DNA from 3 places in the Allobosea sp. 05T433 genome. Region 1 is predicted to be linked to each of the others. Evidence: predicted binding sites of a transcription regulator. Region 1 holds the regulator's gene; each other region holds the start of a gene.
The links. Region 1 encodes LexA, which represses DNA repair genes until DNA is damaged. Its sites were predicted from a motif close to TGTTCNNNNTGTGTTCNG; they were not measured.
Positions count from the first base shown of each region.

Region 2: a site for LexA is predicted at 4,130-4,147, ahead of AC1DGP_RS31075 (ImuA family protein). Genes of this name have one in related genera too.
Region 3: a site for LexA is predicted at 2,011-2,028, ahead of AC1DGP_RS20815 (ATP-dependent helicase). Genes of this name have one in related genera too.

Region 1 covers NZ_JBFTKS010000011.1:125,673-134,369, forward strand. The annotation lists gene gltA (citrate synthase) at 1-939, opposite strand, end outside; gene gltX (glutamate--tRNA ligase) at 1,209-2,627, opposite strand; gene AC1DGP_RS17200 (ComEC/Rec2 family competence protein) at 2,786-5,023, shown strand; gene lexA (transcriptional repressor LexA) at 5,017-5,721, opposite strand; gene AC1DGP_RS17210 (molybdopterin molybdotransferase MoeA) at 5,803-7,014, opposite strand; gene moaC (cyclic pyranopterin monophosphate synthase MoaC) at 7,011-7,499, opposite strand; gene trpC (indole-3-glycerol phosphate synthase TrpC) at 7,496-8,305, opposite strand; gene trpD (anthranilate phosphoribosyltransferase) at 8,313-8,697, opposite strand, start outside.
Region 2 covers NZ_JBFTKS010000037.1:7,298-15,994, forward strand. The annotation lists gene AC1DGP_RS31065 (error-prone DNA polymerase) at 1-1,911, opposite strand, end outside; gene AC1DGP_RS31070 (DUF6504 family protein) at 1,908-3,431, opposite strand; gene AC1DGP_RS31075 (ImuA family protein) at 3,346-4,098, opposite strand; gene AC1DGP_RS31080 (hypothetical protein) at 4,207-4,470, opposite strand; gene AC1DGP_RS31085 (CsbD family protein) at 4,662-4,868, opposite strand; gene AC1DGP_RS31090 (nuclear transport factor 2 family protein) at 5,442-5,972, shown strand; gene AC1DGP_RS31095 (NAD-dependent succinate-semialdehyde dehydrogenase) at 6,032-7,399, shown strand; gene AC1DGP_RS31100 (PAS domain S-box protein) at 7,551-8,697, opposite strand, start outside.
Region 3 covers NZ_JBFTKS010000015.1:116,297-121,777, reverse strand. The annotation lists gene AC1DGP_RS20815 (ATP-dependent helicase) at 1-1,993, opposite strand, end outside; gene AC1DGP_RS20810 (DNA topoisomerase IB) at 2,127-3,140, opposite strand; gene AC1DGP_RS20805 (hypothetical protein) at 3,171-3,395, opposite strand; gene AC1DGP_RS20800 (fumarylacetoacetate hydrolase family protein) at 3,468-4,184, opposite strand; gene AC1DGP_RS20795 (ABC transporter substrate-binding protein) at 4,357-5,370, shown strand; gene AC1DGP_RS20790 (ABC transporter ATP-binding protein) at 5,367-5,481, shown strand, end outside.

The DNA.
Region 1 (8,697 bases):
GTCGTAGTTCTTGTAGACGCGGTGCCCGAAGCCCATCAGGCGGAACGGATCATTCTTGTCCTTCGCCTTGGCGATGTATTTCGGGATGTTGTCGACCGACCCGATCTCCTCGAGCATCTTGAGGGCCGCCTCGTTGGCGCCGCCATGCGCAGGGCCCCAGAGGCAGGCGATGCCGGCTGCGATGCAGGCGAAGGGATTGGCGCCCGAGGAACCGGCAAGACGCACGGTCGAGGTCGAGGCGTTCTGCTCGTGGTCGGCGTGCAGGATGAAGATGCGGTCAAGCGCGCGCGACAGGACCGGATTGACCTTGTACTCCTCCGCCGGCACCGCGAAGCACATGCGCAGGAAATTCGAGGTGTAGTCCAGCGAGTTCAGCGGATACACGAAGGGCTGGCCGATCGTGTACTTGAAGGCCATCGCAGCCAGCGTCGGCAGCTTGGCGATCATCCGCATCGACGCGATCATGCGCTGCTGCGGGTCCGAGATGTCGGTCGAGTCGTGATAGAAGGCCGACATCGCGCCGACCGAGGCCACCAGCACCGCCATCGGATGCGCATCGCGTCGGAAGCCCTGGAAGAAGCGGGCCATCTGCTCGTGCACCATGGTGTGGCGCGTCACGCGGTAGTCGAAATCCGCCTTCTGCGCCGCGGTCGGCAGGTCTCCGTAAAGCAAGAGATAGCAGGTCTCGAGAAAGTCGCCATGCTCGGCAAGCTGCTCGATTGGATAGCCGCGATGGAGCAGAACGCCCTCGTCGCCATCGATATAGGTGATCTCCGACTCGCAGCTCGCGGTCGAGGTGAAGCCGGGGTCATAGGTGAACATCCCGGTTTGTGCGTAGAGCTTGCTGATGTCGATGACGGATGGGCCGATCGATCCGGTCTTGACCGTCAGGTCGACGGTCTTGCCGTCCACACTCAGCTGGCTGTTGGTTCCGCTCATCGATACCGATCCTTTCAGGCTCGCTGCTGATCAATCTTCGTTCCATCCGAGCCGGCACGAATGGGTGCCGGAACGGCAATCATCATCCGAGTGGCTCTGCGTAACGGCCATGTGACGGGATTGCAGGCAAAGGAAGGTACATCCGACTGATATTAAAGCAATATTCATACCGGGGCGCCGCTTCGGACACCCTCGGCATATGGGGCGTCACTAGCCCATTTGCCCTTGGGGTTCAACCAATCACAAAGGCGGGGCTGCCCCGCCTTTGATCACGTTTGATCGCTGAGACGAGCGAGCGTTTCCTCGCGGCCGAGCACCGCCATCACATCGAACAGGCCGGGCGACTGGCTCCGTCCGGTGAGTGCGGCCCGCAGCGGCTGCGCCACCTGTCCGAGCTTGAGGGCATGTTCTTCGGCGAAGGCCCGGACCGCGGCCTCGAGCGGAGCCGGTGTCCAGTCGTTCACCGCGGCAAGCTTCTCTGCCAGGCTGGGCATGCGCTGGCGGGCGCCCTCGTCCAGCAGCGTCGCCGCCTTCTGATCGAGTGCGAGCGGACGCTTGGAAAAAAGATAGGAGGCGCTGTCGAGCAGCTCGATCAGCGTCTTGGCTCGCTCCTTCAATCCCGGCATCGCAGCAAGAAGCTTGGCTTCGAGAGCCGGATCGAGCTCGGGGCCGAGGCCGTGCGCGGGGCCGATTTCCGGCAAGATGCTCTTCAGTGCATCAAGCAGGTCACGATCATCGGACTGGCGCATGTAGAGCCCGTTCAGGCTCTCCAGCTTCGCGTAGTCGAAGCGTGCCGGGGAACGGCCGATCGAGGAAAGATTGAACAGCGAGACCATCTCTTCGGTCGAGAAGATCTCCTGGTCGCCATGGCTCCAGCCCAGCCGGAGGAGGTAGTTGCGCAGGGCCACCGGCAGATAGCCCATGGAGCGATAGGCATCGACACCGAGCGCACCATGGCGCTTGGAGAGCTTCGCGCCGTCCGCCCCATGGATCAGCGGGATATGCGACATGCTCGGCACGCGCCAGCCCATCGCCTGGTAGATCTGGGTCTGGCGGGCGGCGTTGGTGAGATGGTCGTCGCCACGGATGACATGGGTCACGGCCATGTCATGGTCGTCCACGACGACAGCGAGCATATAGGTCGGGTTGCCGTCGGAACGCAGCAGCACGAGGTCGTCGAGATTCTCGTTCTGCCAGACGACGCGGCCCTGCACCTCGTCCTCGACCACCGTCTCTCCGGTCTGCGGCGCGCGCAGGCGGATGACCGGCTTCACGCCGGCCGGCGCGGTTGCCGGATCGCGATCGCGCCAGCGTCCGTCATAGCGCATGGGACGGCCCTCGGCGCGCGCCTTCTCGCGCATCTCCTCGAGTTCCTGCGGTGTCGCATAGCAATAATAGGCCTTCCCGGCGGCGAGCATCTGCTCGGCGACCTCGCGGTGCCGGGCCGCACGGGCGAACTGGTAGACGGTCTCGCCGTCCCAATCGAGGCCAAGCCAGGACAGGCCGTCGAGAATCGCCGCGATGGCCGGCTCGGTCGAGCGTTCGCGGTCGGTGTCCTCGATGCGCAGCAGCATCTTGCCGCCATGGCGACGGGCATAGAGCCAGTTGAACAGCGCGGTACGCGCGCCGCCGATATGCAGGAATCCGGTTGGAGACGGCGCGAAGCGCGTAACGACCGCATCACTCATGAAAGGCAGGCTCCGGCAGGACGGGAAATGAGGCCGACAGAGCGGCAGAGGAACAAGACGTCGAAGGGACATGACAACCGACGCCGCCCCTGTAACATGCTGATGGGGCCGACGTTAAGCGCAAGATCGCATCTGGTTGGCTGACCGAGGGACGGCCTATGCGCGAGGCGCCGCCAGACCCGAGCCGGCTGCGCGGCGCGCGTGTTCGCGCCGTACCATTCCGCATTCCCGAGATATGGTTTCAGGACGCTGCCATTCGGTTGTTTCTCGCCGAATGGCGCGCGCGCTTCCTGGGCGCCATCGCGATCGAGGCCGGACGAAGAAGGCTGTTTCTCTGGCTGCCGGTGCTGATGGGAGCCGGCATTCTGCTCTATTTCGCGGCTGATCGCGAGCCATCCTTCTGGGTCCCGCTCTCCGGCTTTGGCGTCTCCGCTGCGATGGCAGCGCTGTCGCGCGCCCGACGCCCGGTCATGCTCGCTTGCGTCGGCCTTGCTGCCATCTTCGCCGGCTTTGGTGCCGCGGCCTGGCGCACGGCGACGATCGCAGCACCGATGCTCGATCGAATGCGCGTGGGACAACTCACCGGCTTTGTCGAATCGGTCGAGGCGCGCGACGCCGGCGCGCGCCTCGTGATCCTGGTGACCGGCATTGCCGGGGTGGAGCCTGAACGCCTGCCACGGCGGGTTCGGGTCAACGTCAAAGGTGGTTCGGTTTCGCCGGGCGATCACATCGCTGCCGTCGCGCGCCTCCTGCCGCCGCCCGGTCCAGTGCGACCAGGTGGCTACGACTTCGGGCGCGACGCCTTCTTCCGAGGGCTTGGTGCAGTCGGGACCATCCCCGGAAAGATCACGCTCGCCCCACCACCCTTGCAGCCACCGCTCGAGCTTCAGATACGCGCGACGGTCGACCGGGCGCGCAATGCCCTGACGGAGCGCATCGCCGGGATCGGGGGAGGGCAGGCTGGCGCGATGGCGGCGTCGCTGGTTACTGGCAAGCGCGGCCTCATCACGGAGGCGACCAATATCGACCTCCGCGCGGCCGGAATCTATCATATCATCTCGATCTCGGGCCTTCACATGGTGCTGGCCTCCGCCACGATCTTCGGCCTGGTCCGTGGCCTGCTGGCGCTATCGCAAACGCTGGCATTGCGCTGGCCCATAAAGAAACTCGCCGCCCTGGCCGCGATGCTCGGCGCCACGGCTTATTGCATCTTCTCGGGAGCCGAGGTCGCGACGGTGCGCTCGCTGATCATGACATTGGTCATGCTCGGTGCGATTCTCGTCGATCGCCCGGCGCTCAGCATGCGCAATCTGGCTCTCGCTGCGATGATCGTTCTGCTGCGCGAGCCTGACGCGCTGCTTGGTCCAAGCTTCCAGATGTCCTTTGGCGCTGTCGCGGCGCTGATCGCCTTTGCCGAGCGCTGGGAGGATCGCGGCCACTCCGAGGCGCCGGCGAACCTGCCTTGGCCGCTACGGCCGATCTGGATCGCGGTGGTCGGGCTCACGGTCACGACCGTGCTGGCGACGGTCGCAACCGCACCGTTCGGTGCCTATCACTTCCAGACCTTCAACCCCTTCGGTCTGCTCGGCAATGCGCTCGCCTTGCCCTTCGTTTCCCTGATCGTCATGCCTGCCGCTGTCTTCGGCGTGCTCGCCTATCCCTTCGGCCTGGATTGGCCGGCTTGGGCGCTCATGGGAGTCGCTTCGGACTATGTGCTGCAATCCGCGCGCTGGGTTGCGGGATTCGACCACTCCGCGGTGATCATTCCTGCATTCGGGGCCGCGGCGCTCGCATGCTTTGCCGCTGCGCTTCTCTGGATCACGCTCTGGACGACACCGCTGCGCTTCCTGGCCGTCGCCCCCCTGATCGCGGGACTGCTCGTGGCAGCGAAGCCCGACAGGCCCGACATCCTGATCGAACGCGATGGTTCCGGCATCCTGGTCCGCGGGGGCGATGGTCGCATGATCCTGGCGGGGCAACCGAGCCGCTTCGTGCTGCAGCAATGGCTGAACGCAGATGGCGATAATCGCCGGACTGACGACAACAGCCTGCGGGAAGGCGCGGCCTGCGACACGTTGGGTTGTGTCGTCCGCAGCAAGGATGGACGAAGCGTTGCCTTTGCACGTGATCGCCTGGCCATCGTCGAGGACTGTCGGCGCGCCGATCTGGTCATCACGCCGATTCCGTGGAACGCTCCGTGCGCAGCACGACTGATCGACCGCAGGGCATTGTCGCGCGATGGCGCGACCGCCCTTGTCGGCAACAAGGGCGGCTGGCGCGCCCATCTATCAGAGCAGGATGGTGTCGATCGTCCCTGGAGCCGCAAGCGGGAGCGGCCTGCAAGCACGCCGGCTTTGCCGCTGGCGGCTGTCGAAGAACACGAGCCGCTTCAGTAGCGCCGCATCAGGTTGACCAGGCGGCCCTGAATCTTGACGCGGTCCGGTCCCAGCACCCTTGTCTCATAGGCGGGATTGGCAGCCTCGAGCGCGATCGAGGAGCCGCGCTTGCGCAGTCGCTTCAGCGTTGCTTCCTCGTCATCGATCAGAGCCACGACGATATCCCCGGTATTGGCCGTGTCCTGACGCTTGATCACCACCGTATCGCCGTCGAGAATGCCGGCTTCCACCATCGAGTCGCCGCGAACCTCGAGGGCAAAATGTTCACCGGGGCCAAGCATGTCGGCAGGCAGTGCCACGGTATGGCTGCGGCTCTGGATGGCGGAAATCGGTGTACCGGCGGCAATCCGCCCCATGACCGGAATCGCAACCGTGGAGCGCACATCTTCGTCCGGGGGCGGTGCGATCGGCCGGACCTTGCCAAGCCCCCCTTGGACGACGGAGGGGCTGAACCGTCCGCGCGTCGCCTGAGGGCCGCCGGCCCCTTCGGGCAGCTTTATGATCTCCAGCGCTCGGGCTCGATTGGGAAGGCGGCGAATGAACCCGCGCTCCTCCAGCGCCATGATCAGGCGATGGATACCGGACTTGGAGCGCAGATCGAGCGCGTCCTTCATCTCGTCGAAGGAGGGGGGCACCCCTGTCTCGCGCAGGCGTTCCTGGATGAAACGAAGCAGTTCGAACTGTTTGCGTGTCAGCATGGTTCCCGCCGGCGCTCTTTGTATGGAATCGAAACAAAGCACGAACACCATACAGGTTCGCGTTGTGTTCCGCAAGCGCGCTCAGCGTAGGCGGATGATCCGGCAGTTGTCGCCTTTGTTTGCCGGCGCAGCAAACGATTCGCGAATGAGTAGCGCGTCGGCGCGGGCAAGAGTGGCCAGCATCGACGAATCCTGCTTGGCGAAGGGCGTTGCCAGCCATCCTTCCGGAGTGAGCGTCAGTTCCGACCTCATATAGTCTCGCCGCTCATCATTTGCCGGCAAATTTCTTCCGACGATTGCAGGCTCACTCAGATCGCGCTCCGGTTCCGGTACGCCCAGGAGGGTCCTGAGCAGGGGCACGACGAAGAGATGTCCGCAAACGATGGACGAGACGGGGTTTCCGGGCAGGCCGAGCGCGACCATGCGGCCGAGGCGGCCCATCATCATCGGCTTGCCCGGCCGCATGGCGATCTTCCAGAAGCCGAGCGCCATGCCTTGACCGATCAACGCTGCCTGGACGAGATCGTGCTCACCTACCGAGGCTCCTCCGAGGGTGATCAGCACATCGGCATCGGCCTTCCGTGCCTGGCCAATCTTGTCGGCGAGATCGGCATGATCATCGCGGGCAATCCCGAGATCGAGCGCCGTGCCGCCGGCCTGCTCGACCAGCGCGGCGAGCGCAAAACTGTTGGACGCGACGATCTGGTCGGGTCCAACCGGCTCGCCGGGCTGGACCAGTTCGTCGCCAGTCGCGAGGATCGCGACCAGTGGCTTGCGACGCACAGTGAGCATGGGGTGGCCCATGGCTGCCGCGAGGCCGAGGCTCGCACTGTCGAGCCGGCTGCCGGCGAGAAGCAACACCTCGCCCTCGGAGAAGTCCAATCCTGCCTGACGAACGAACTTGCCGCGCTCGGCGCCCTCGCGCACGCGGATCGTCGCAGTGCCGACGCCGTCCGCATTCTCCTGAATCAAGATCGTATCGGCGCCCTCCGGAATCGGAGCACCGGTGAAGATGCGAACAGCCTCATTGGAGCGGACCATCCCTGAGAAGGAACGACCGGCAGCCGATTCGCCGATGACACGCAATTCATTTGCCGGCGCAATATCGTCTGCGCGAACGGCGTATCCGTCCATTGCGGAGTTGGCAAAGGGGGGCTGGGTCCGAAGCGCCTGCAGGTCGGCGGCGAGCACGCGCCCTACGCATTGTGCGAGTGGCAGGGTTTCTGATGGTGTCGGTGCCGGAACGCTGTCGATTAGCGCCTTCAGGGCGACGGGGACGGGCGTGAGGCTCATCGCGCAGTTTCCGGGAGATCGAAGGTGCCGGATTTTCCACCTGACTTGTGGACGAGCCTGATGCCTTCGATCCGCATCGCCCGGTCGACCGCCTTGACCATGTCGTAAACTGTGAGGCAGGCGACGCCGACAGCGGTCAACGCCTCCATCTCGACGCCGGTCTGTCCCTTCATCTTGACCTCAGCGCTCACGCGCACCCCGGGCAATGTCTCGTCCAGGGTGAGGTCGACGCTGATCTTGCTGATCAGCAGCGGGTGACAGAGCGGGATCAGTTCATGCGTGCGCTTGGCGGCCATGATTCCAGCCAGGCGCGCCGTGCCAAGCACGTCGCCCTTCTTGGCGTCGCCATCGCGCACGATCGCCAGGGTCCCGGGCTGCATGACGACACAGCCCTCGGCGACAGCGATGCGCGAGGTCTCCTCCTTGTCGCCAACATCGACCATATGGGCCTGGCCGCTGGCGTCGAGATGGCTGAGCTTGCTCATGCTGCGCTGCGCGCAGAACCGGTCAGGAGATCACGGGTCGCAGCGGCGACATCGTCCTGCCGCATCAGGCTCTCGCCGACGAGGAAGGTGTTGACGCCGGCGCGCTGCAACCGTGCGATGTCGGCATGACTGAAGATGCCGCTCTCGCCAACGATGATGCGGTCCGCGGGGACGCGCGGTGCAAGTCTCTCGGTGACGGCGAGATCGACGGCAAAGCTGCGAAGGTCGCGATTGTTGATGCCGAGCAAGGGGCTGTCGAGCTCGAGGGCGCGATCGAGCTCAGCTTCGTTGTGAACCTCGACCAGCACGTCGATGCCGAGTGACTTTGCCGCCTCGTTCAGCGCGCGGGCTGTCCCGTCATCGACGCCGGCCATGATGATCAGGATACAGTCGGCGCCCCAGGCGCGAGCCTCGAAGACCTGATAGGGGTCATAGAGGAAATCCTTGCGCAGGGCGGGCAGGCCGCTTGCCATGCGCGCCTGCTGCAGGAATTCCGGCTGTCCCTGGAAAGAGGGGGCATCGGTCAGTACGGACAGGCAGGCCGCGCCGCCATCGGCATAGGCGCGTGCCAGCGATGGCGGGTCGAAATCGGCGCGGATCAGCCCCTTGGACGGGCTGGCCTTCTTGATCTCAGCGATCAATGCAGGCTTGCCGGCCGCGTGTTTCGCGGCAAGAGCGGCCGTGAAGCCACGCACGGGGCCGGCAGCCAGGGCGCGCTGCTCGATCTCAGCCTGGGAAACCGCGGCCTTGGCAGCGGCGATCTCCTGGCGCTTATAGGCCTCGATGCGGGCGAGGATGTCGCTCATGACGTCCTCACGCGTTCGAGCTGGCGATAAGTGCGGTCAGCGTCGCCTTGGCCTTGCCGCTGTCGATCGCCGAGGTCGCGCGGGTGAGGCCGTCGCGCAGATCACCGGCCTGACCGGCCACGACGAGCGCGGCGGCGGCATTGAAGGCCGCGATATCGCGGAAGGGCGTCTTCTTGCCGTCGAGAACCGCGCGGAGCGCCTCGGCATTCTGCGCCGGTTCACCGCCGCGCAGATCCTCGGGCTTTGCACGGGCCAGGCCGACATCGTCCGGGCTGATCGAGAAACTCTCGATCTTGCCCTTTTCGAGCGCGACGACGCGGGTCGGCCCGGTGGTGGTGATCTCGTCAAGGCCGTCAGAGCCGTTCACGGCCCAGATGCGGTCGGAGCCCAGA
Region 2 (8,697 bases), on a different contig from region 1:
CTTCTCCAGTTCGGGCTTGGGATAGTGGACCGGCTCCAGTCCTTCACGCCGTCGAAGGTACGGGTGGACCATGTCTCCCTGGATCGGGCCAGGGCGAACGATCGCGACCTGGACCACGAGGTCGTAGAAGGTCCGCGGCTTCAACCTCGGCAGCATCGACATTTGCGCGCGGCTCTCGATCTGAAAGGTGCCGAGCGTGTCTGCCTTGCGGATCATGGCGTAGCTGCGCGGATCCTCGGCGGGGATCGTTGCGAGGTCGAGATTGATGCCCTTGTGTTCGGCCAGAAGATTCAGCCCCTTCTTCATGCAGGTCAGCATGCCAAGTGCCAGCACGTCGACCTTCATGAACTTCAGGGCATCGATATCATCCTTGTCCCACTCGATAACCTGGCGATCAGCCATGGCGGCAGGCTCGATCGGCACGAGATCGTCGAGCCGGTCATGGGTGAGGACAAATCCACCGGGATGCTGGCTGAGGTGCCGGGGCGCGCCCATGAGTTGACGCGCGAGATCGAGTGTCAGCCGAAGCCGACGGTCCTTGAGATTGAGGTTCAGCTCTTCGACATGGCGCGGCTCTACGCCACCTTCCGACCAGGCGCAGACCTGCGAGGACAGCGTGCCGATCAAGTCGTCCGGCAGGCCAAGGGCTTTTCCGACGTCCCGCAGCGCGCCCTTGGTGCGATAGCGGATGACGGTCGAGCACAACGCCGCGTGATCGCGACCATAGGTGTCGAAAATCCACTGCATGACGATCTCGCGCCGCTCATGCTCGAAATCGACGTCGATGTCCGGCGGCTCTCGGCGTTCCTCGGAAACGAAACGCTCGAACAGCAAATCATTGCGGCCCGGGTCGATCGACGTAATGCCGAGCACGTAGCAGACAGCCGAGTTCGCCGCCGAGCCGCGGCCTTGGCACAGAATGTCCTTAGATCGGGCGAAGCGAACGATCGAGTTCACCGTCAGGAAATATGGCGCGTAGCCCAGCTTCTCGATCAACCGAAGCTCGTGCTGAAGCGCCGCATCGACGCTCTCGGGAATGCCTTCGGGATAGCGTTCGGCGGCGCCTTCCCAGGTCAGTTTGTCCAGGGTCTGCTGGGGTGTGAGCGCCGGATCGTCTCGCTCCTCCGGATACTGATAGGCCAGCTCACCAAGCGAAAAGCGGCATCGATCAGCAATCTGTAGCGTCCGCGCCAACGCCTCGGGGTAGCGGCTGAACAGCCGATGCATCTCTTCCGGCCGCTTGATGTAGCGATCGGCATGCCGTTCACGCCGGCCGCCGAGGGCGTCGATCGTGACGTTGTGACGGATGCAGGTCACCACGTCCTGGAGAATGCGCCGCGCGGGCTCATGGAACAGCACGTCGTTGGTGACGACGGTCGGCACGCCCATCCGGGCCGCGAGGTTCGACAACTCGTGAAGCCGAAGCTGGTCGTTCGGACGTCGGCGCAGCGTCAGCGCGAGATAGGCACGGTTGCCGAACGCATCCCGAAGGCGCCGAAGGCGGAAGCCACATTCCTCGTCGGCCTGATCGGGCACGAGGACAGCGATCAGACCCTCGCCATAGGCGACAAGATCAGGCCACTCGAGATGGCACTTTGCCTTGCCGCCACGTTGCTTGCCGAGCGAGAGCAGCCGACAGAGACGCGAATACGCCGGTCGGTCAGTCGGGTAGACGAGCATCGACATGCCATCGACGAGGTCAAGGCGGCAGCCGACGATGAGGCGGACACCGGTTGCCTTGGCCGCCTCATGGGCGCGGACGATCCCCGCCAGCGAATTGTGATCGACAACCGCCACTGCATCTATGCCAGCCGCGGCGGCCTGTGCGAACAGTTGCTCACACGAGGAGGCCCCGCGCAGGAAACTGAAATGCGAGGTGACCTGAAGCTCGGCGTAGCGCGGGCGGCTCATCCGAATACCCCGTGCAGAAACCAGCGATGGGAGCCGGTCGCAGCGTGCTCACCGTCACCTGCCCGATAGAGCCAGTAGCGCTCGCCTGCATCATCCTCGACCCGGAAATAGTCGCGGACCGCCACAAGCTCGGCATCGCGCTTCCACCATTCGCCGAACACGCGCTCGGGGCCATCGGCGCGCTTCACTCGCCGACGGATCCCCCGCCAGGTGAACGAAACCGGGGGCTGGTCAGGCAGCAGCGCCATGGTCTCGACCGGTTCGGGTTGAGGCAACAGCCGGGATGGCCGCGGCCAATGACCCGGCCAACTCGCCCCCGTCTCGGCCGCCATGGCCGGGATTCGGCAGACGCAACGTTCAGGCACGTCGCTTGCGACCGGAGCCAGACGATAGACGGCGCGCTCCCCGACCCGGTTCGCCAGGGTGTCGACCAGGGCAGACACGTCCGGGAAGCTCGCTTCGACAAGCGAGTTGTGGGTCTGCTTGCGTTCCAGCGGTTCGGCGATGGTCGCGGCCAGCGTCAGCACCTCAATTCCGAAACCCGGCTCGATCGTATCGATCTTCTCGCAGAGGAGCCGCGTCAGTCGCTTGACGTCCCGAACCGGCGTGGCCAATCCGACCCGAACCGCCTCTGCACGATTGTCGACGCGATGGCAGATGAGGTCGAGACGACGTGCGCCGAACCCACGTTCCTCCAGGCGCTCGCAGAGTTGCCCAACGAGCTTGGCGATATAGCGCGCGATCGTCTCCGCGGCGCCGATGGGCTCGGCGAAGGCTTGGCGAACCTCGATCAGGTCGGGCGGCCGAATGGCCTTGATCGGCTCCGCGAGGTCTCCAAGCGCCTGGTCGATGCGGCGGCCAATCTCTGGTCCAAAGCGCAGAGCCAGAGGAGCCCGCGGCTGAGCCAGCAAGTCACCGATCCGCTCGAAGCCCAAGGTGCGCAGCCCGGCACTAACCGAGGACGGAAGCCGCAGAGCCTCCAGCGGCAACGGGGCGATGATGGATGGTCCATGCCCTGGAGCGGCGACGATCGTCGAACGTGTCCGGTAACGAGCCAGTGCGTGAGCGGCGCCCCATGTATCAGCGATCGCCGCCCGAGCGACGATCCCCGACATGGCAAGGCGACCGATCACCCCGTCGAGCATAGCGTTCTCGCCGCCGTGCAAATGGTCTGCCCCGGTCGAGTCGATGACGATGCCGTCCGGCGGATCGGGTGCGACGACCGGTGCAATACGCTCCAGAATCCAGACAGCCAGCCGATCGAGTCCTTCGGCGTCAGCGGCCGGATCGGCATCCTCGACGATCAGACCCGGAACGAGTACCTGCGCCTTTGTCACAGGCATGCCAACGCCGAGACCGGCAGCCTGAGCCGCGGCATCTGATGCCAGCACCACTCGCCTGTTTCCGTCGCGGCCTATGAGGCAGAGCGGGGCCTCAGGCGGAGGCGCTGCGTCGCCAGCCTTCCGTCGCGCCCGGTCGGTGGACCAGGTCGGCAGGAAGAGCGAGACAACCCGTGTCATCGCACGCCTCCAACTCGAAATCTGCACTGTCGCCGGCACGGGCCCGGATGAGCTCGACCAGCCAGCGAGGCCGTCCCACGCCGGGAACCGGCAGCGGCGAGGATGGCATCACCGAGATCCGCCAACGCGTCATGGCCGCTGTCGGTTGACCAAAATCGGCGGCTTCCGCCTGACGCCGCCAACGGCGAAGGGCAATTCCGACCGACCCGGTCCCCTCCGCGGCCAGTTGCAGCCGACGAGAGGCGGTCATGGATAGGCGGGCGACTTCCCCCACGACGGATCCAAGTCCACCGTGCCGCAGTCCTTCTTCCATGCAGGAAAGGACTGCCTTGTCGTCACCGGCTTCGACATAGATCACCCGATCAGGGACAAGTCCGGCCTGCGCGAAGGCGGGAGCAAAGAGGTCCGGCCGTGTGATGCACCACAGGACCCTCCCCCGGGTGCGGGCAGCAACTCCCGCGCTGAACAGTGCGGCCGCGGCACCGTCGATCGCGCCGTTGCCGCCGCCAGCCACTTCATGCAGCGCCCCGAGCGCCAGCCCGCCGCCTGGGAGGCGCGCGTCCACCGCGGCGATTCCGAACGGAAGCACCGCTTTCGCGCGCCGGTTCGTGCCTTCGATCCTTGCGATCTGCGCGCGCAGAGAGTGTATGGCGAGCTCGGGCCGCACAATTGTTGGTGTCCTCTGAAAATGGGCGCCATGTTCCTCTTTTGTTCCTCCTTCAATGCTCGGGAGTCAAGATGAGGTCATCAATGCGATAGCCGCCTCGCTGACGGATCAGAGTGGTCCGACCACATCGGGGTTCATGGCGACGAAGAGTTCAGCCTGACGCTGAAACAACGTCCATGCCGGATCATTCTCCGACCGTCCGACTTGGCAGTGCATGACCTTGAAGATCGCAACCCCTCCGGCTGGCTGGTCGGGGTCTATCCGCGCGGCGCGACACATCGCCCTGGCAATTCTCTGGATACGCGGATCACCCGAATAATCCGCGGCGGTCACCGGTGTGTCCACCGGGTCGGCTTCAAATGTCAGAGACATAGCGGACCTCCACGACTCGCCCCAACCTCAGCCAGTGGCTCAAACGATTGGATGGACCTGCCCCAAGGTTCGTTCCGGTAAAATGCGCGCGTCGTCCGCAAGCAAAATGATCTCGCGCACTCTCGGCATTAGAGGATCATCGAGTGGGTGCCCCGTCGGCTCAAGCCGGCGGGGCTTCTTCACTGCAATAGCTACTGCCAAGTCTGACGGCCGTACCAGTTATCGACGTCCGACCGAACCTGATCCTTCGCGAGACCGTATCGCTCCTGGATTTTTCCCTCGAGCTGATCACGCTTTCCCGCGATCACGTCGAGGTCATCGTCAGTGAGTTTGCCCCACTGCTCTTTCACCTTGCCCTTGAGCTGCTTCCAGTTTCCTTCGACGCGATTCCAATCCATGGGACCTCTCCGTTGGCGTGAATGGGATAGCGAAAGAACGCACGGGCCGTGTTTTTGTTCAGAGACACTGCGGGTCTCCGCGCGTCTGTCTGCCGGTGACCACCCTTGCCGCTGCGATCGCTTCCCGCGCCCGTAAACCCAAAAACCGCGGACCGTTCGCGCAACCTGTTCGAGCTTGGATTGTTAACGGTAGGCGACCGTTGGAGGGGAGAAGCCTTCGTGGATCTCATCATCAAGCAATCGAGCTCGACAAGGTGGGACCTGAGCGACTTGCTCGGCCGTAACGCGGGGCATGTCGAGCTGGCCTTGTCCGGCTGCTTCCGCATAATTCCGTCGGGCCGAGCTGTGGGTACTATGGCAACACTCTCGCCGGGGCCATATTCCTCGTTAGACGCAGCGCTCGCCGCGATCGAGACGCATACGCGAGGCGTGTGCAGACGGGAGCCAGAGGGGCGCTGGCAACAGACGCCTATTGGCCCGGGCAAGGAGGACACCTGAGGGCGTGTGTGCCCGAGGCTCTACCGCGCTCACAGTTCGCGCGCGTAATCCACCTCCCGATGATCTGCGTGCGGGATGGAACTCGTCCTCCAGCCCCGTGAGGCGGCGATCCTACGAGATGGAAGGAACCCCCTCGCCAACGCGACGTTCACCAATCACTGGCCGCAGAATCTGAGAGCCGAGCGGCTAGATAAAAGTTCTTTCAGGGAGAAGATCATGTGCGGTCCGCTCGCCACAGTGAAGGCAGCGCTCAAAGCCTACGTGGATAAGGATCGTAGCGCGATCGAGCGCCTGATCGCAGAGGACTACAGCTTCACGAGCCCCATCGATAACGGTCTCGACCGCCAATCCCATTTCGCGCAGTGCTGGCCAAACAGCGAAGTGTTGGTCGAGATGACCCTCGTCGCCGGTAGCGAAGATGGCGAGACCGCCTGGATCGTCTACGAAGCTGCAACGGAGCGGAAGCGCTTTCGCAACGTCGAGCTGCATGCCGTTCGCGCTGGCCGGATCGTCAGGACGGAGGTCTACTTCGGCTGGAATCTGCCCCACCCCGCCCGGCCGGGAGGCTTCGTCGAGAATGACGGAGCGGGCCGCGCCGGAGCCTGAGTTTCCTGCCCGATCCGATTAGCGCGCGCCCCGAGAAGCACACTTGCGAAGGAGCCAACATGTTTCGCAGCGTCAATCCTGCAACCGGCGACGAGATCGCCACCTATCCCGAACTGACCGCACCGGAGTTGGAGAGCAAGGTCGTCAAGGCGGAGGCGGCCTTCCGGCACTGGCGTGCGAGGCCCATCGCGGAGCGCGCCGCATTGCTGGAGAAGATCGCCGAGCAATACGAGGCAAACAGCGAGAAACTTGCGGTGATGGCGGTCCAGGAGATGGGCAAGACCCATGCGTCGGCCATCGCTGAGGTTCAGAAGAGCGCCGCGGCCTTCCGTCACTACGCGCAGAACGGCCCCGCGATGCTGGAGCCGACCGAGATCGCTATGGCGAGCGGCGGCCGCGCAGAGGTGCGCTACCTGCCGCAGGGGCCTGTTTTGGCGATCATGCCTTGGAACTTCCCCTACTGGCAGGCCGTCCGCTTCCTTGCGCCAACGATCCTGGCGGGCAACGTCGGCTTGCTAAAGCATGCCAGCATCGTCCAGGGCGTCGCCGGCCTGATGGAGGAGATGGTGATCGCCGCCGGCGCACCCGACGGCGTGTTCCAGAATCTTGCCATCAAGTCCTCCGCCGTCGCCGGCCTCATTGCGGACACGCGCATCGTCGCGGTTACGCTGACGGGCAGCGAGGCAGCCGGACGCGCAGTGGCCGAGCAGGCGGGCGCGGCGTTGAAGAAGGTCGTGCTGGAACCCGGGGGATCCGACCCCTTCATAGTCATGCCCTCGGCCGATCTCGACACGGCAGTGAGGCAGGCCGTGACGGCTCGCATCCAGAACAGTGGCCAGTCGTGCATTTGCGGCAAGCGGATGATCGTCCATGCCGACATCTACGACGCATTCCGGGAGAAATTCTCAACGGCGATGCAGGCCGTGAAGGCCGGCGATCCGATGGATGCGGCTTCGAACATGGGCCCGCTTTCGAGTTTCGAACAGCGCGAAACGGTCCTCGACCAGCTCGCCGCTGCGAAGGCGGTCGGCGCTAAACTACTGTTCGGCGGCGAGGCGCTACCCGGCAAGGGCGCCTACATGTCAGCGGGGATATTGGTCGACGTGCCTCTCGAGGGCGATCTCATGAAAGAAGAGATCTTCGGCCCCATTGCCATGCTGTTCAAGGCTGAGGATATCGGCGACGCGATCCGGATCGCGAATGCCATTCCCTATGGACTGGGCTCGTCCGTCTGGACGAATGATTCCCAGGAACAGGAGCGGTTCGTGCGCGAGATCGAGGCTGGCATGACTGCGATCAACCAGATGCTCGCCTCCTCGCCCGAGGTGCCATTCGGCGGGATGAAGACGTCTGGTCACGGCCGAGAGCTTGGCACTCACGGTCTGCACGAGTTCATGAACCTCAAGTCAGTCATGCGGCCGAATTGAGCCCACTTCGCTCTTTTCATCGATGAGCATTCCGGCACGGGACCGATAGGTAAGGCCCACGCGCCCGCTCACGCTGTCCTTTCAAGACCGCGGCGTCCGCGACCACCGGCGCACTCTTCCGTCCACTGCCGGGCCATTCAAACTCTTCGCGTCAGGTTCCGAGCCTGTCGCGCTGGATGACAAGCTCGATGACAACACCCAGCGGGTCCCAATCCCTGCTGACCCGACCAAGCTGACTGGCCGTCGCCTTGATCAACCGGCTGCCGAAGCCGTCGCTTCGTGTGATCGTCGGCGATGGTCCCCCGCGCTCACGCCAGACGAGTACGAATTCGGACGATCGATCCGAGCATGTGATCTCAACCTTGCCATCCGCGGTGGAAAGACTGCCGTACTTTGCAGCGTTGGTTGCAAACTCGTGGAGCAGCAGCGAGAGCGATGTGACCAGAGCAGAGGGCACTGGAATATCGGCACCGCTAACCTCGCTGCGTGGCCGTTCACCGACGTCATACGGCGCGAGTATTGCCGCGATCAGGGCGTGCAGCGTGGTGGCCGCCGGTTCGCCACCAGCGGCCATGGCTGACATCGTAAGCGCGTGGGCGCGTGACAAGGTCGCGAGTCGCTCAGATACCGTTGCGGCGAGCTCAGCCGGGCTGGAAGCCGAACGCGCGCTGAGATTAACGATACCGCTCGTGAGCGCGAAGACATTTTTGACCCGGTGGTTCATCTCGCGCAGGAGCATTTGCTGCTGCTCCTGCGCGCGCTGTTGATCGGAAATGTCGCGGGCGATCTTGGACGCACCCACGATCTCGCCCCGGGCGTCTTTGATCGGCGAGATGGTGAGCGAGATCGCGACAGGCGTTCCGTCCTTACGTCGGCGGATCGTCTCAAAATGCTCGATTCGCTCTCCAGCACGAATGCGCGCCAGAATTTCTGGCTCCTCGTCCCGGCGGTCCTCGGGAATGAGCAATAACACCGACTGGCCTAGGACCTTCTCGGGGCGATACCCGAAAAGCCGCTCGGCGCCCGGATTCCAGTCGGTAATAAGGCCGTCGAGATCCTTGGCGATGATCGCGTCTTCAGACGATTCGACGAGCGCCGTCAGACGCCGGGTCGAGGCATCGTTGCTATGGCGTTCGATAGCAAAGCCAAGCTGGCGCGCAATGATCAGCGCGAGATCGCGCTCGTGATCGGTGAAGACCCGCGGCGTATCGTAATAGACCATGAACTTGCCGACCAGCTTATCGGCCCCGGCGAGCGGAATGAAGGCCAGGGCATGAATGCCTTCGCCGGTGACGGTC
Region 3 (5,481 bases), on a different contig from region 1:
CGATGGGCCAGGTCGCCTGCTCGAACAGGTGCAGCAGGGCATGCGGGATGAACCGCGTGCGTGCCGCGTAGACATGCCGATCGCCTCGCGCGGCCTGGCCATGAGTGAAGAAGCGCTGCGGCACGACCAGATGCAGGTCGTCCCTGGCGCGCGTCATCGCGACATAGAGCAGCCTGCGCTCCTCCTCGATCTCGGCGGTCTCCCCGACGGCAAGGTCACTGGGAAGACAGCCGTCCACCGTGTTCAGCACAAAGACCGACTTCCATTCCTGTCCCTTGGCGGAGTGGATGGTCGAGAGGATGAGAAAATCCTCGTCCAGCGATGGCGGACCCGCTTCATCGCTCGTTGCGTCGGGCGGATTGAGGGTGAGCTCGGTGAGGAAGCGCTCGCGGGATGGATAGCCGGAGGCGATCTGCTCCAGCTGAACCAGATCGGCTCGACGCGTGGTGAAATCCTCGTGAATGCGCTCCAGGTGAGGGTCGTACCAGAGACGGGCCCGTTCGAGGTCTGCCGGCCAGCCTATCCCTGAGCGCAGCGCCCGGAATGTCGCAACGAAATCCGGCCAGGCGTCGCCCGTACGCGCGGGCGCCGACAGCTCCGCGAGGCCTGCTGCGAAATCATCTGCCGTGCCGGCCTGATCGAGCACGCGTTGCGCGGAGGTCGGCCCCACGCCCGGAAGCAGCTGCAGCAAGCGGAACCCGGCGACCCTGTCGCGCGGATTCTCGACGAAGCGCAGCATCGCCAGCATGTCTTTGACATGGGCGGCATCGAGGAATTTCAGCCCGCCGAACTTCTTGTAAGGAATATTGCGCCGTGTCAGCTCGACCTCCAGCGGGCCGCTGTGATGCGAGGCGCGAAAGAGCACCGCCTGCTGCTTGAGCGTGTGCCCCGCCTCCCTGTTCTCCAGCACGCGCGTCGCGACGAAGCGCGCCTGGTCGGCTTCGTCGCGAACATTGACGAGTTGGGGCTTGCCGCCCGACTGGCGGTCGGTCCAGAGGTTCTTGGTGAAGCGCTCGCGGGCGAGCTCGATCACCCCATTCGCGGCGGCCAGAATGGGCTGGTTCGAACGATAGTTCTGATCCAGCGTGACGACCTCAGCCGGTGGGCTGAAGGCCTGGGGGAAATCGAGGATATTGCGGATCTCGGCGGCGCGGAACGAGTAGATCGATTGCGCGTCATCGCCGACGACGGTGAGCCCCTGGCCATCGGGCTTGAGCGCCAGCAGGATCGAGGCCTGAAGCTTGTTGGTATCCTGATACTCGTCGACGAAGACATGGTCGAAACGTCCGCCCATCTCCGCGGCAAGGCTGGGCTCGCTTGCGGCCTGGGCCCAGCACAGCAGAAGATCGTCGTAATCAAGGACGTTCTGGGCCTGCTTGGCCTCGACATAGGCTGAAAAGAGCTGCTTCAGCTCCCCTGCCCATGATGCGCACCAGGGAAAGGAAGCACCCAGCACGGCCTCAACCGGCTCTTCGGCATTGACGCAGCGCGAATAGATCGCAAGGCAGGTGCCCTTCTTGGGAAAGCGCCCTTCCGTTTTCGAGTAGCCAAGCTCGTGACGAGCGAGGTTCATCAGGTCGGCGCTGTCCTCGCGGTCATGGATCGTGAAATGCGGATCGAGCCCAAGCTCCGGCGCGTAATCCCGGAGCAGCCTTGCTCCCACGCTGTGAAAGGTCCCGGCCCAGGTCAGCGCGTCGGTCATGACGGCAGCCCCCTCTCCCAGCACGTCGCGCGCGATGCGCTCCACCCGCCTCGCCATCTCGGCTGCAGCGCGTCGGGAGAAGGTCAGCATCATCATGCGGCGCGGGTCCGCACCGTTCAGGATCAGATGCGCGACACGATGCGCGAGCGTGTTGGTCTTGCCGGATCCCGCCCCCGCGATCACCAGCAAGGGACCCGGCTGCGTGCCGACGCCGTGCTCCACCGCGCGGCGTTGCGCGGGGTTGAGCCTGTCGAGATAGCTTGGTGGCGCCAGCGAATCGAGAGCGAACATGTCTCATATTCGATCATTTTTCGCGTTTTGTTCGCAACGCAAAAGATCGGGAATAGGGCAGCCGTCCTGAGCCAGATGGCCGAAGCCCTATGGCAGGATCGGTTTCGACCTGATCATGAGGCGGCGATTCACCTCACCCAGCCAGCGAGGCGAGCGCCCGCTCGATCCGGGAACAGCCGCCCCTGGCGCGCGCCTTCTCGAAGGAGGCCGCGAGCTTCCCGTTGGCATAGGCCTTCACCACGATGGCGTGGACATAGCTCTTGCGCGTCACGGCAGGCGTGTTCGCCAGTTGCTCCGAGACGGCGCGCATGATCTCGGCGAGCTGACGCTTCTCGCTGCCATCGCCGATCATGATCTGGCTGGCCAGCAGCAGTTCGGCGGCCGCAGCGTTCCCCGCCAGCATCCTCAAATCCTTGGCACTGATGGCGAGGCCGGAGATCTCGCGGAGATAGGCGTTGATGTCGCCGGCATGGACCGGCGTCACCTTGCCGTCCTCGTCCCGGTATTGCAGCAGTCGCCGGCCGGGCAACTGCGCAATCCGGGCAAGTGCTCGGGCGAGCGGGCCATCCTGCCGCGAGCATGCGATCTGCTTTCCGCCCTTGCCGCGAAACAGCAGGTCGATCCGCGAGGCCGTCAACGCGACATGGCGCTTGAGGAGCGTCGAGGCACCATGGCTGCCATTGCTCCTCGCATAGGCCTCGCCGCCAACGCGCAGATGGCAGCGGTCGATGATGGCGACTGCGCAAGCCAGCGTTTTCCTGCGGCAGAGCGCACGCGCCTTGAGATCATCGGCGACCGCCTTGCGCAAACGGGGCAGCGCGTCGATCAGCAGCCGCAATCGCTTCAACTTGCGGCGTTCGCGGACCCGCTCCCATTCGGGATGATAGAGATATTGCAGCCGCCCGGCCTCGTCCCGCCCGACCGCCTGGAGATGGGCCCGTGGATCGGCCGCGATGCGCACCTCGCGATAGGCGGGCGGAATTGCAAGTGAGCGGATCCGCTCAAGCAAGGCCGCGTCCCGGACGGGCTCGTCAGTGGCGTCGAGATAGGCAAAGCCCCTGCCGCGCCGGCCCCTGCGGATCGTCAGATCTCCGGGATTGACGATCCGCAGCCGACCAGGGGCGCGGGATGGCTTGCCGGCGACCATGGCGTTACTGCTTGCCCAGCGCTTCCTGCATCAAGCCGCTTCCCGGCGGTTATGATGGCGGCGCACGAGTTCTTCGGCGTAGGCCAAGTCAGCCTGCGTGAAGGCCGGCACCGGATCCGTGAGGATGGCGGTGAGGACATCCCGGTCGCGCTGGCCATTCGCTATCACAAAGGCGAGCGCATCCCTCGTCTCGCGTTCGGCATGAAGCTGGGCCACGAGGGCCGCAATCAATCTGTCCTTGGCCGATAGCTGCATGGCAAAACCTCCGCAGGAAGCTTCGCGATAAACACGGTCGGGCCAGCGCTTGTTCCGCCCAGGCGCAATCTGTCAGCCCGCCAGCGGCGACGCGCCGATCGTGACGGTGAGCGCGCCGAGGCGCTCGATGCTGCCGACGAGAACATTACCGGGAAGGACCGCGCCGACGCCATGCGGCGTACCGGTCATGATCACATCGCCGGGCTCGAGCGAGTAATATTTCGAGAGTGTCGCAATGATCTCGGGCGTGCGCCAGATCATCAAGGACAGGTCGGAATCCTGGCGTGCGACACCGTCGACCTCGAGGCGGATTTTGCCCGTCGACGGGTGGCCGACCTGTTCGACCGGGTAGATCGGGCCGCAGGGCGCCGAGTGATCGAATGATTTCTTAAGTTCCCACGGGATCCGCGGGCCGTCTGGCGTGTCGAGCAGCTTGCGGCGGGTCATGTCGAGGCAGATGCCGTAGCCGAAGACATGCTCGAGCGCTTCGTCCTGAGGGATGTTGTAGCCGCCGGACTTCATCGCCACCATGAGCTCGAGCTCGAAGTGAAAATCGTCCGTCATCGGCGGATAGGGAACGACGCCGCCGTTCTGGACGATTGCATCGGCCGGCTTCTGGAAGATCAGCGGGAAATCGCGGGTCTCGTCGCCGCCCATCTCCCTGACATGGGCGACATAGTTGCGACCGACGCAGTAGATCCGCCGGATCGGGAAGCGCGCCGAGGAGCCCTCGATCGGCAGTGACTGGAGGGTCGGCGCCGGAACGGCGAAGTCTGCGAGTGTCGTCATCTGGGAAGCCATGCGCTGGGTCACGATCGGGACAGCATATGGGCCGGCTCGATCCTGTCCAGATAAATCTGCATATTTTTATCACACGCCAGATAATCTGAATTTATTTGACACGTTTGATCGATAATGCATCGTTCGCTCATCCGTATCAGAAAAACGCAAGGGGAGCGGGATGAAACGTAGGCAGTTCATGGCAGCGGCGGCGGGCCTGCCGCTTGCGCTCGCAGCGTCGCGTGTTCATGCGCAGGCGCAGGATGAGCTCACGATCGTCTATCCGAGCCCGGGCGGGCTGGGTTATTTCGCCCTCTATGCCGCGATCGGCGAAGGTTATTTCGCCGAGGAGAAGCTCAAGATCCAGCCGCGCAGCGTCAATGGTTCGGCCCAGGCCATCCAGGCGCTCCTTGCGGGCCAGGCGCAGCTCGCCCATCCCGGTCCGGGGCCGCTGATGGCGGCGCGCGAACGGGGCCAGGATCTGGTCTACATCTACAATTACTTCACCCGCAGCCAGTTCAACCTCGTCGTGCCGGAGGCTTCGCCGTTCCAGAAGCCCACCGACCTGAAGGGCAAGGTCATCGGCGTCGGCACGGCAGACGGGGCGGAGGTCGCGTTCGTGCGCTCGATCTTCGACGCCGAGGGCATGAAGGAAGGCCAGGACTACAAGTTCATCACGGTTGGCGAGGGCGGCATGGCTGTCGCCGGCTTCATGCAGAAGGCGATCGACGCCTATGCCTCCGACACCGCGGGCGCGGCCACGCTGACACTGCGCGGTGTCAAGCTGCGCTCGCTGACACCTCCGCCGTTCCAGTCCTTCTTCGGCAACGGCTATGTGGTGACGCGGAAATATCTCGACGAGAACCGCAGCATGCTGGAGCGCTTCGGCCGCGCGCTGGTCAGGGGCACCAAATTCGGGATCGACCCGGCCAACCGGGCCGCGACCCTGAAACATGCCCGCATGGGCAATCCGCAACAGCTGGAAAACATGCCCTTCGCCGAGGCTCTGCTCGACGTCTATTACAAGCTGACCAGTCCGATCGATCCCGCCAAGGGTTTTGGCTACAACCACCCCGCCGCCTGGGAGATGTGGCAACAGACGCTCGTTGCCTCGGGCGATCTCAAGAAGCCGCTGGCCGACCTGACCAAGGCCTATTCCAACGATCTCGTCACGGCCTGGAACGCTCCGCGATGACGGTGGCGGCGACTGTATCGGCCGAGGCGCGACCTCGGCCGGTCTACGAACTCGCGCAGGTTTCGAAATCCTACGGCGAGCGCGTGGTGGCGCTGGAGAACGTCGATCTGG